Rhodobacter capsulatus SB 1003: one gene and its partners. The protein of the gene in region 1 binds, or shares a complex with, the protein of each later gene. Links are inferred from orthologs where the notes say so. Each region holds a gene or a part of one and is shown in the gene's direction. Other genes may lie near its edges.

The links.
Region 2: the proteins of accD (region 1) and accB are in contact, whole or in part, in a solved structure (PDB 8UXZ), measured with the Escherichia coli proteins. The link is inferred for Rhodobacter capsulatus SB 1003 from one-to-one orthologs.
Region 3: the proteins of accD (region 1) and RCAP_RS15640 are in contact, whole or in part, in a solved structure (PDB 8UXZ), measured with the Escherichia coli proteins. The link is inferred for Rhodobacter capsulatus SB 1003 from one-to-one orthologs.

The regions. Positions count from the first base shown.
Region 1 is NC_014034.1:271,670-274,627, reverse strand. Bases 155-2,958 are described here. They hold accD (acetyl-CoA carboxylase, carboxyltransferase subunit beta), read left to right. Parts: upstream 155-992; coding sequence 993-1,925; downstream 1,926-2,958. Other genes in these bases: RCAP_RS01215 (bifunctional folylpolyglutamate synthase/dihydrofolate synthase), read left to right, coding at 2,012-2,958; RCAP_RS01225 (CPBP family intramembrane glutamic endopeptidase), read left to right, coding at 155-917. Outside these bases: more of RCAP_RS01225, read left to right, coding at 39-154.
Region 2 is NC_014034.1:2,789,336-2,792,242, forward strand. What follows is about bases 128-2,880. They hold accB (acetyl-CoA carboxylase biotin carboxyl carrier protein), read left to right. Parts: upstream 128-1,131; coding sequence 1,132-1,629; downstream 1,630-2,880. Other genes in these bases: RCAP_RS12870 (TetR family transcriptional regulator C-terminal domain-containing protein), read left to right, coding at 128-169; RCAP_RS12875 (hypothetical protein), read left to right, coding at 281-835; accC (acetyl-CoA carboxylase biotin carboxylase subunit), read left to right, coding at 1,637-2,880. Also shown: more of RCAP_RS12870, read left to right, coding at 1-127; more of accC, read left to right, coding at 2,881-2,907. UniProt on the Escherichia coli protein: This protein is a component of the acetyl coenzyme A carboxylase complex; first, biotin carboxylase catalyzes the carboxylation of the carrier protein and then the transcarboxylase transfers the carboxyl group to form malonyl-CoA.
Region 3 is NC_014034.1:3,362,274-3,365,275, forward strand. Bases 86-2,933 are described here. They hold RCAP_RS15640 (acetyl-CoA carboxylase carboxyltransferase subunit alpha), read left to right. Parts: upstream 86-952; coding sequence 953-1,915; downstream 1,916-2,933. Other genes in these bases: RCAP_RS15635 (L-malyl-CoA/beta-methylmalyl-CoA lyase), read left to right, coding at 86-718; RCAP_RS15645 (lysophospholipid acyltransferase family protein), read right to left, coding at 1,985-2,716; RCAP_RS15650 (cell division protein FtsX), read right to left, coding at 2,716-2,933. In the rest of the region: more of RCAP_RS15635, read left to right, coding at 1-85; more of RCAP_RS15650, read right to left, coding at 2,934-3,002. UniProt on the Escherichia coli protein: Component of the acetyl coenzyme A carboxylase (ACC) complex. First, biotin carboxylase catalyzes the carboxylation of biotin on its carrier protein (BCCP) and then the CO(2) group is transferred by the carboxyltransferase to acetyl-CoA to form malonyl-CoA.

The DNA.
Region 1 (2,958 bases):
CAGACCGACGGGCCCGCCGCCCGAAGCCGGAGACCGCCATGCCCTATCCTCGCCTTGCCCCCTATCTGGCCCCTGCCCGCGCCCGTGCGGAATGGCTGCGCAGCCTGATCGGCCTTGTGCTGATCGCGGCCTTCTACTGGGTGGCGGTGATGGGGGGGCTGGCGCTGGTGCAGGCGCTGGCGGGCAATGTCGTTCTGACCGCGGTGATGCTGGAACTGGACCGCGGCGGCACTGCGGTCGGGCTGGTGCTGGTGCTGACCACCTTCCTGCCGCTTGCGCTTGGCGTTCTCATGGTGACGCGCTTCCTGCACCGGCGCAGCCTCTCCAGCCTGCTCGGCCCCGGGGCGGGGCGCGATTTCCTGCGGGTGTTTCCGCCCCTGCTCGCCCTGGTGGGGCTGGTCGCCGCCACTTCGGCCTTTGATCCGAACCTTGGCAAATCGACGCCCCTGCCGGTGCTGCTGTCCTGGCTGCCGATCGCGCTGCCGCTGCTTTTCGTGCAGATCGCCGCCGAGGAACTGCTGTTTCGCGGCTATCTGCTGCAGCAGATCGGCGCGCGGATCCGCCATCCGCTGGCCTGGATGGTGCTGCCCGCGGCGCTCTTTGGCGCCTTGCATTACGCGCCCGGCCAGAACGGCGCGACGGCGATCTTCTTCGCGCTCTGGGCGATGCTGTTTGGCTGCCTTGCCGCCGATCTGACCGCAAGGGCGGGCAACCTCGGCCCGGCGCTGGCGCTGCATTTCGCCAACAACATCTCGGCGGTGCTGCTGATCGGGCTTTATGGCCAGCTCGACGGGCTGGCGCTTTACACGCTGGTGCTGAACACCCGCGACCTTGCCACGATGGCGCCTTATCTGGCGCTTGACGCGCTGGCGATCGTGGCGTTCTGGCTGGCGGTCCGCCTGCGGCTGCGGCGCTGATTGCATTTGCCCGCGCGCGGGCTTATCTGAGCGCAAGCTTGCAAAGCGACGTCGCGGAAACCAAGGGGCCCCCCGATGAACTGGATCTCGAACTACGTCCGACCGAAGATCAACTCGCTGTTCTCGCGCCGCGAGATGCCCGAGAACCTGTGGACGAAATGCCCCGAATGCGGAACGATGCTGTTCCACCGCGAGGTGACGGACAATCTGAACGTCTGCACCAATTGCGATCACCACATGGCGATCACGCCGCGGGACCGCTTCGAGGCGCTTTTCGACCTTGGCGCCTTCACCGAGGTGAAGGTCCCCGAGCCGATCGCCGATCCGCTGCATTTCCGCGACCAGAAGAAATATCCCGACCGGATGAAGGCGGCGCAGAAATCGACCGGCGAAAAAGAGGCGATGCTGGTCGTCGAAGGCGAGGTGGGCAAGACCCGCATCGTCGCCGTCGGGCAGGATTTCTCCTTCATGGGCGGTTCGATGGGGATGTATGTCGGCAATGCGATCCTCGCCGCCGCCCAGCGCGCGATCGAGCTGCATTGCCCGATGGTGCTGTTTTCCGCCGCAGGCGGGGCGCGGATGCAGGAGGGCATTCTCAGCCTGATGCAGATGCCGCGCTCGACCGTCGCCGTGCAGATGCTGAAAGATGCCGGGCTGCCTTACGTGGTGGTGCTGACCCATCCGACGACGGGCGGCGTGACGGCGTCTTATGCGATGCTGGGCGATGTGCAGATCGCCGAGCCGAATTCGCTCATCTGCTTTGCGGGCCCGCGCGTGATCGAACAGACGATCCGCGAAACCCTGCCCGAGGGCTTCCAGCGCGCCGAATATCTGCTCGATCACGGCATGCTCGACCGCGTCACGCATCGCAAGAAACTGCGCGAGGAGCTGATCGTGATCCTGCGCATGATGATGCGCCTGCCGCCGCCGATCTGGGGCGAGCTGCCGCCCCCCGGTCCCGCGCCGACCGAGGCCGCCCCGCCCGCAGACCAACCTGCGGCGGAATAACCTTTATCTTGCTCTCAATATCCCGGGGGCCGGGGCATTGCCCCGGCGGGGCAGCGCCCCCGGCCTTTGCCTGAGAGGAGCCCAGCATGCCGCAACCCTCCGATGAAATCTTGGCGCGGCTGATGGGGCTGCACCCGAAGATCATCGATCTGACGCTCGACCGGGTGCATCGGCTGCTGGCCGCGCTCGATCACCCCGAAACCCGCCTGCCGCCGGTGATCCATGTCGCGGGCACGAATGGCAAGGGCTCGACCCAGGCGATGATCCGCGCCGGGCTCGAGGCCTCGGGCAAGACGGTCCATGCCTATACATCGCCGCATCTGGCGCGGTTTCACGAACGCATCCGGCTGGCGGGCACGCTGATTTCCGAACCTGCGCTTTCGGCGCTGCTTGACGACTGCGACGCGGCGAATGGCGGGCAGCCGATCACCTTCTTCGAAATCACCACCGTCGCGGCCTTTCTGGCCTTTGCCCGCACGCCCGCCGATTTCACCCTGCTGGAAGTCGGCCTTGGCGGGCGGCTGGACGCGACGAACGTGATTGCGAAACCGGCGCTGACGATCATCACGCCCGTCTCGATCGACCATCAGCAATATCTGGGCGAGACCCTGCCCGAGATCGCGGGCGAAAAGGCGGGCATCCTGAAACGGGCCGTGCCCTGCGTGGTCGGGCCGCAGCAGCCGGACGGGCTTGCCGTGATCGAGGAAAAAGCCGCGCGGCTGGGCGTGCCCCTCTTTGTCCACGGCCAGCACTGGCACGCTTTCGAAGACCGCGGGCGGCTGATCTATCAGGACGAGACCGGGCTTCTGGATCTGCCTTTGCCGAACCTTCCCGGGCCGCATCAGATCGAAAACGCAGGCGCCGCGATTGCCGCGCTGCGGGTGCTCGGCTTTGACGATCTGGCCTGCGAAGCGGCGGTAACGAAAGCCGACTGGCCCGCACGGATGCAACGCCTGCGGCAGGGGCCGCTCGCGCAAAGCGCGCCGGGGGTCGAGCTGTGGCTGGATGGCGGCCACAATCCGGCCGGGGGCGA
Region 2 (2,907 bases), 2.5 Mb from region 1 along the record:
GATCGCCCCGGTCGATCCGCATCACCTGCTGTTCTCGATCTGGGCGCTGACGCAGCATTACGCCGATTTCGACGTGCAGGTCCGCGCCGTGCTCGGCCCCGGTCACGATCCCTTTGCCGAGGCGGAGCCCTTCCTCGACACGCTCTTCGAGCGGCTGCTGCGGCCCTGACCCCGATCGCGGCGTTAACCCTTTGGCGAAATGACGGGTTTTGGTAACTCTTGGGTAACTTGCCGGGCGCATCCTTGTCGACAGGGGTAAAACCGCGAGGAGAGTGGGGAAATGGACCGCATATCGGGGCTGATGCCCCAAGTCGGATGGTCACCTTTGCTGAGCATGGTGCCACCAAAGAAAGCGCCGGCGACGACTGTCGAACCGGCAAACACGTCGTCCGGCACGAATTCCGGCATGGGGGCCGAGGTCGGCACCCAGGCGCAACCCGAGCGGAGCGCGCAATTGCAGGCGCGCAACCGCGACGTGGCGGTCGAGACCGCCGTTCTGGCGCAAAGCCGCGCCGAAGCGGTGCCCGACCCGGATGCGCCGACCGGCCCGCCGCCGACCTTCGACGTCACGCCGCTCGAAGCCAAGGCCGCCGCGCTGATGGCGGTGCCGCCACAGGAGGAGGCGCCCGCCGCGGCCAGTACCGCGCCGCGGGAGCCCGCGCAACCGCCCGCGGAGCCCGCCGTTTCGGCCGAGCCGCAGGCGCCCGCCCCGGCCGAGGCCGCGCCGCGCGCCGAGACCGCGCCGGAGCCCGCGCCGCAACCTGTGCCGCAGCCCACGCCGGACTGGCAAGCCACTTCCGAGACGGCAGAACCGAGTCTCGACGTCGTGCGCTGAACACGGCCGGGCTTGCGTCCCGGCCCTGCGCATCCTTCGCACGCCCGCGCCGCGCGGGCGGTGTTGCGGATCTTCGGCCGCACCGATGCCTTGCCGCCGTCCCTCCGGGTCGCGCGGCCGATGGCACAGGTGCGGCCCGTTTTCATCGCGAAATCCGCCCGCCCGGGACCCTCCGGAGCCTTTCCCCTGCGTCATCCGTTCACGCTTTCCTCGCCCGCGCGCCTCGCGTATAAGCGGGGCACATGAACGCGCCCCATCGATGCCCCGGGGCCCCTGAAGAGTCTTCCGAGGACCGCATGACCAAACAATCGCATGAAAACGACGTCGCCTTCATTCAGGCGCTGGCGGAGTTGCTGAACAAGAACGACCTGACCGAAATCGCGGTCGTGCGGGAATATGGCGAAGACGACAGTCTTGAAGTGCGCGTGGTGAAACAGGCGACCGTCGTTGCCGCGCCCGCCCCGGTCTATGCCGCCCCGGCGCTGGCAGCCCCCGTCGCGGCCGCGCCCGCCGCTGCCGCCGCCCCTGCCGCCGCGGCCGACGCCGATCCGGCGAACCACCCGGGCGCCGTCACCTCGCCGATGGTCGGCACCGCCTATCTGGCCCCCGAGCCGGGCGCCTCGGCCTTCGTCAAGGTCGGCGACACGGTCAAGGAAGGCCAGACGCTGCTGATCGTCGAGGCGATGAAGACGATGAACCACATTCCGGCGCCGAAATCGGGCACGGTGAAGCGCATTCTCGTCGACGACGGCTCGCCGGTCGAATACGGCGCGCCCCTGATGATCGTCGAGTGAGGTCGCAATGTTCGACAAGATCCTGATCGCCAACCGGGGCGAGATCGCGCTGCGCGTGATCCGTGCCTGCCGCGAGATGGGGATCGCCTCGGTGGCGGTGCATTCCACCGCTGACGCCGACGCCATGCATGTGCGCATGGCCGATGAAAGCGTCTGCATCGGGCCGAACCCCTCTTCGGAAAGCTACCTTTCCATTCCCGCGATCGTCGCCGCCTGCGAAATCACCGGCGCGCAGGCGATCCACCCGGGCTATGGCTTCCTGTCGGAAAACGCCACCTTCGTGCAGGTGCTCGAAGATCACGGCATCACCTTCATCGGCCCGAAGGCGGAACATATCCGCATCATGGGCGACAAGATCACCGCCAAGGACACGGCGAAAAAGCTGGGAATTCCGGTGGTTCCGGGCTCTGACGGCGGTGTGCCCGACTTCGAGGCGGCGAAGAAGGCCGCCGCCGAGATGGGCTATCCCGTCATCATCAAGGCCACCGCGGGCGGCGGCGGGCGCGGCATGAAAGTGGCGCAATCGGAGGCGGAACTCGAAATCGCCTTCCGCACCGCGCGCAGCGAGGCCAAGGCCGCCTTCGGCAATGACGAGGTCTATATGGAGAAATATCTCCAAAGGCCGCGTCACATCGAGGTGCAGATCTTCGGCGACGGCCGCGGCCGCGCCGTGCATCTGGGCGAGCGCGATTGCAGCTTGCAGCGCCGCCACCAGAAGGTGTTCGAAGAGGCCCCCGGCCCCTGCATCACCCCCGAACAGCGCGCCCGCATCGGCGGCATCTGCGCCAAGGCGATGGGCGAGCTGGGCTATTCCGGCGCGGGCACGATCGAATTCCTCTATGAAGACGGCGAATTCTACTTCATCGAGATGAACACCCGCCTGCAGGTGGAACATCCGGTGACCGAGGGCATCTTCGGCGTCGATCTCGTCCGCGAACAGATCCGCGTCGCGGCGGGCGAAGAAATAGAATTCACGCAGGAAAACCTGCAGATCCGCGGCCATGCGATCGAGGTGCGGATCAATGCCGAACGGCTGCCGAACTTCGCCCCCTGCCCCGGCAAGATCACGCAATACCACGCCCCCGGCGGGCTGGGGGTGCGGATCGATTCGGCGCTTTATGACGGCTACAAGATCCCGCCCTATTACGACAGCCTGATCGGCAAGCTGATCGTGCACGGCCGCGACCGCAACGAGGCGCTGGCCCGGCTGAACCGCGCCTTGGGCGAGCTGATCGTCGATGGCGTCGACACCACGATCCCGCTGTTCCGGCAATTGCT
Region 3 (3,002 bases), 3.1 Mb from region 1 along the record:
GGATACGCCGTTCTGGTATCGCGACGTGGTCGAGCTGCTGGAAGACGGGTCCGAGCGCATCGACCAGATCATGATCCCGAAAGTGGGCTGCGCCGCCGACGTTTACGCCGTCGATGCGCTGGTCACCGCGATCGAGGCCGCCAAGGGCCGGAAGAAACGCATCTCGCTGGAAGTGATCATCGAATCGGCCGCGGGCATCGCCCATGTCGAGGAAATCGCGGCCGCCTCGCCGCGGCTGCAGGCGATGAGCCTTGGCGCGGCGGATTTCGCGGCCTCCATGGGCATGGCCACCACCGGTATCGGCGGCACGCAGGAAAACTACTACATGCTGCATGCGGGCGTGAAACATTGGTCGGACCCCTGGCACTGGGCGCAGGCCGCCATCGTCGCCGCCTGCCGCACCCATGGCATCCTGCCGGTCGATGGCCCGTTTGGCGATTTCTCCGATGACGAGGGCTTCCGGGCCCAGGCCTTGCGGTCGGCGACGCTCGGCATGGTCGGCAAATGGGCGATCCACCCGAAACAGGTCGCTTTGGCGAACGAGGTCTTCACCCCCTCTGACGCTGCGGTTGCAGAGGCGCGGGAAATTCTGGCGGCGATGGAAAAGGCCAAGGCCGAGGGCGCCGGCGCCACCGTCTACAAGGGGCGGCTGGTCGATATTGCCTCGATCCGGCAGGCGGAAGTGATTGTCAGACAGGCGGAAATGGCTAAGGTCTGAGCATTCTGTAAACGATTCGTGACCGAATCGATTCGGATCCCGGAGCGGCAGGGAGGGGAGGCCCGGCTGCATGAGGGAACAGGGACGCCCCGGACCCGCGCCGGGGCGTTTCCAATTTGACCCCGCCCCCGCGCGGCCCGCTTCCCCGCGGCACTCTGCCCGGTTTTCCCTGCGTCAGTTGCAAATCCCGGCCCGCGCGGTCATATAGGCCACGACTGCGTTACGGAGGCTTCGATGACGACCTATCTCGAGTTCGAAAAGCCGCTCGCCGAGATCGAGGGCAAGGCCGAGGAACTGCGGGCGCTGGCCCGGGCGAATTCGGGGATGGATGTCGAAAAGGAAGCGGCCGCGCTGGACAAGAAGGCGGCGCAACTGCTGACCGACCTTTACAAGGATCTGACGCCCTGGCGGAAATGCCAGGTGGCGCGGCATCCCGACCGGCCGCATTGCCGCGACTACATCTACGAGCTTTTCACCGAATACACGCCGCTGGCGGGCGATCGCAACTTTGCCGATGATCACGCGGTGATGGGCGGCCTTGCGCGGTTCGACGATCAGCCGGTCGTCGTGATCGGCCATGAAAAGGGCCACGACACCGCGTCCCGCATCGTGCACAATTTCGGCATGGCCCGCCCCGAGGGCTATCGCAAGGCGATCCGGCTGATGGACATGGCCGACCGCTTCGGCCTGCCGGTGGTGACGCTTGTCGACACGCCCGGCGCCTATCCCGGCAAGGGCGCCGAGGAACGCGGCCAGGCCGAGGCCATCGCGCGTTCGACCGAAAAATGCCTCTGCCTTGGCGTGCCGCTGATCTCGGTGATCATCGGCGAGGGCGGCTCGGGCGGGGCCGTGGCCTTTGCCACCGCCGACCGCATCGCGATGCTGGAACATTCGGTCTATTCGGTGATCTCGCCCGAGGGCTGCGCCTCGATCCTGTGGAAGGACGCCGAGAAGATGCGCGAAGCCGCCGAGGCTTTGCGGCTGACGGCGCAGGATCTGAAGAAACTGGGCGTGATCGACCGGATCATCGCCGAACCCTTGGGCGGGGCGCAGCGCGACCGCAAGAAGACGATTGCCAGTGTGGGCGCCGAGATCGGCAAGATGCTGGCCGATCTGAAGGGCAAGAAACGCGCCGAGATCCTGGCGGCGCGGCGCAAGAAATTCATCGAGATGGGCTCGAAGGGTCTGGCGGCATAAGGCGCCGACCTTGCGACAGGAAAAAGGGCGGCTCCGGCCGCCCTTTGCTTTTCTGTGGGGGCTGACCCTTCAGCCGATCTTCAGCCCGGCCTCGGCCATCAGCTTGTCGGACGCGGTCTCGATCTGCGCCTCGATCACCTTCATGTACTCGCCCATCGCCATGCCCGGCGCGATCTGCGGCAGGAATTCCACCACGGCCAGCCCGGGCTTGCGCAACACCGCATGGCGCGGCCAGAACACGCCGACATTCGTCGCCGCAGGCACGCAGGGCAGGCCAAGCTCGTTGTAAAGCGCCCCGGCGCCGATCTTGTAGGGCTTCTTCGCCCCGGCCGCGACGCGGGTGCCCTGGGCAAAGATCACCAGCTGACCGCCCGCGAAACGGGCATCCTTGGCCTGTTCCAGCATCCCCTTGATCGCCGCGCCGCGCTTGCCGCGATCAACCGGCACGCAGCCGATCATCCAGGCATACCAGCCGACGAAGGGGGTCCAGACCAGTTCCTTTTTCATGATGAACTTGCCGCGCGGGATCGCCGCATAGATCATCAGGATGTCGAAGAAGCTTTGATGCTTGGCGGCAATCAGCACGTCGCCCGTGGGGATCTCGCCGCGGTATTCGGTCTTGATGCCGACCATCCAGCCCGCGGTCCAGCACACCCATTTGCAATAGCCGCGGCAGACATGGATGGCGGCGGACCGCCCGCCGATCAGCGCATAGGGCAGCCCGACAATCGCATAGACCGCCAGCATCACATACATCTGGGCGATGAACAGAACCGAACGAATGTATTGCCAAACGATCATCAGCGAATTCCCCTGAGCATGCGCAGCGCCGCGGCGCGGGTGGCGCCAAAGGCCACTAGCGCAGCCAGCCCCGGCAATGCAAGCGGCCAAAGCCAGCCCCAGCCGGTGAAGCCAAGTCCGGTCAGGAAGCCGCCCGCCGCATCGGCCGCGGGCAGCGCCGCCACCGCCGCCATGCCCAGCGCCGTGCCCAGCGCCGCCCCGGCCAGCGCGCGTTTGGTGAAGCGGCGCACGAAGGCCCCGGCGATGAAGGCATCCTGCGCCCCCACCAGCCGCAGCGTGCGGATCA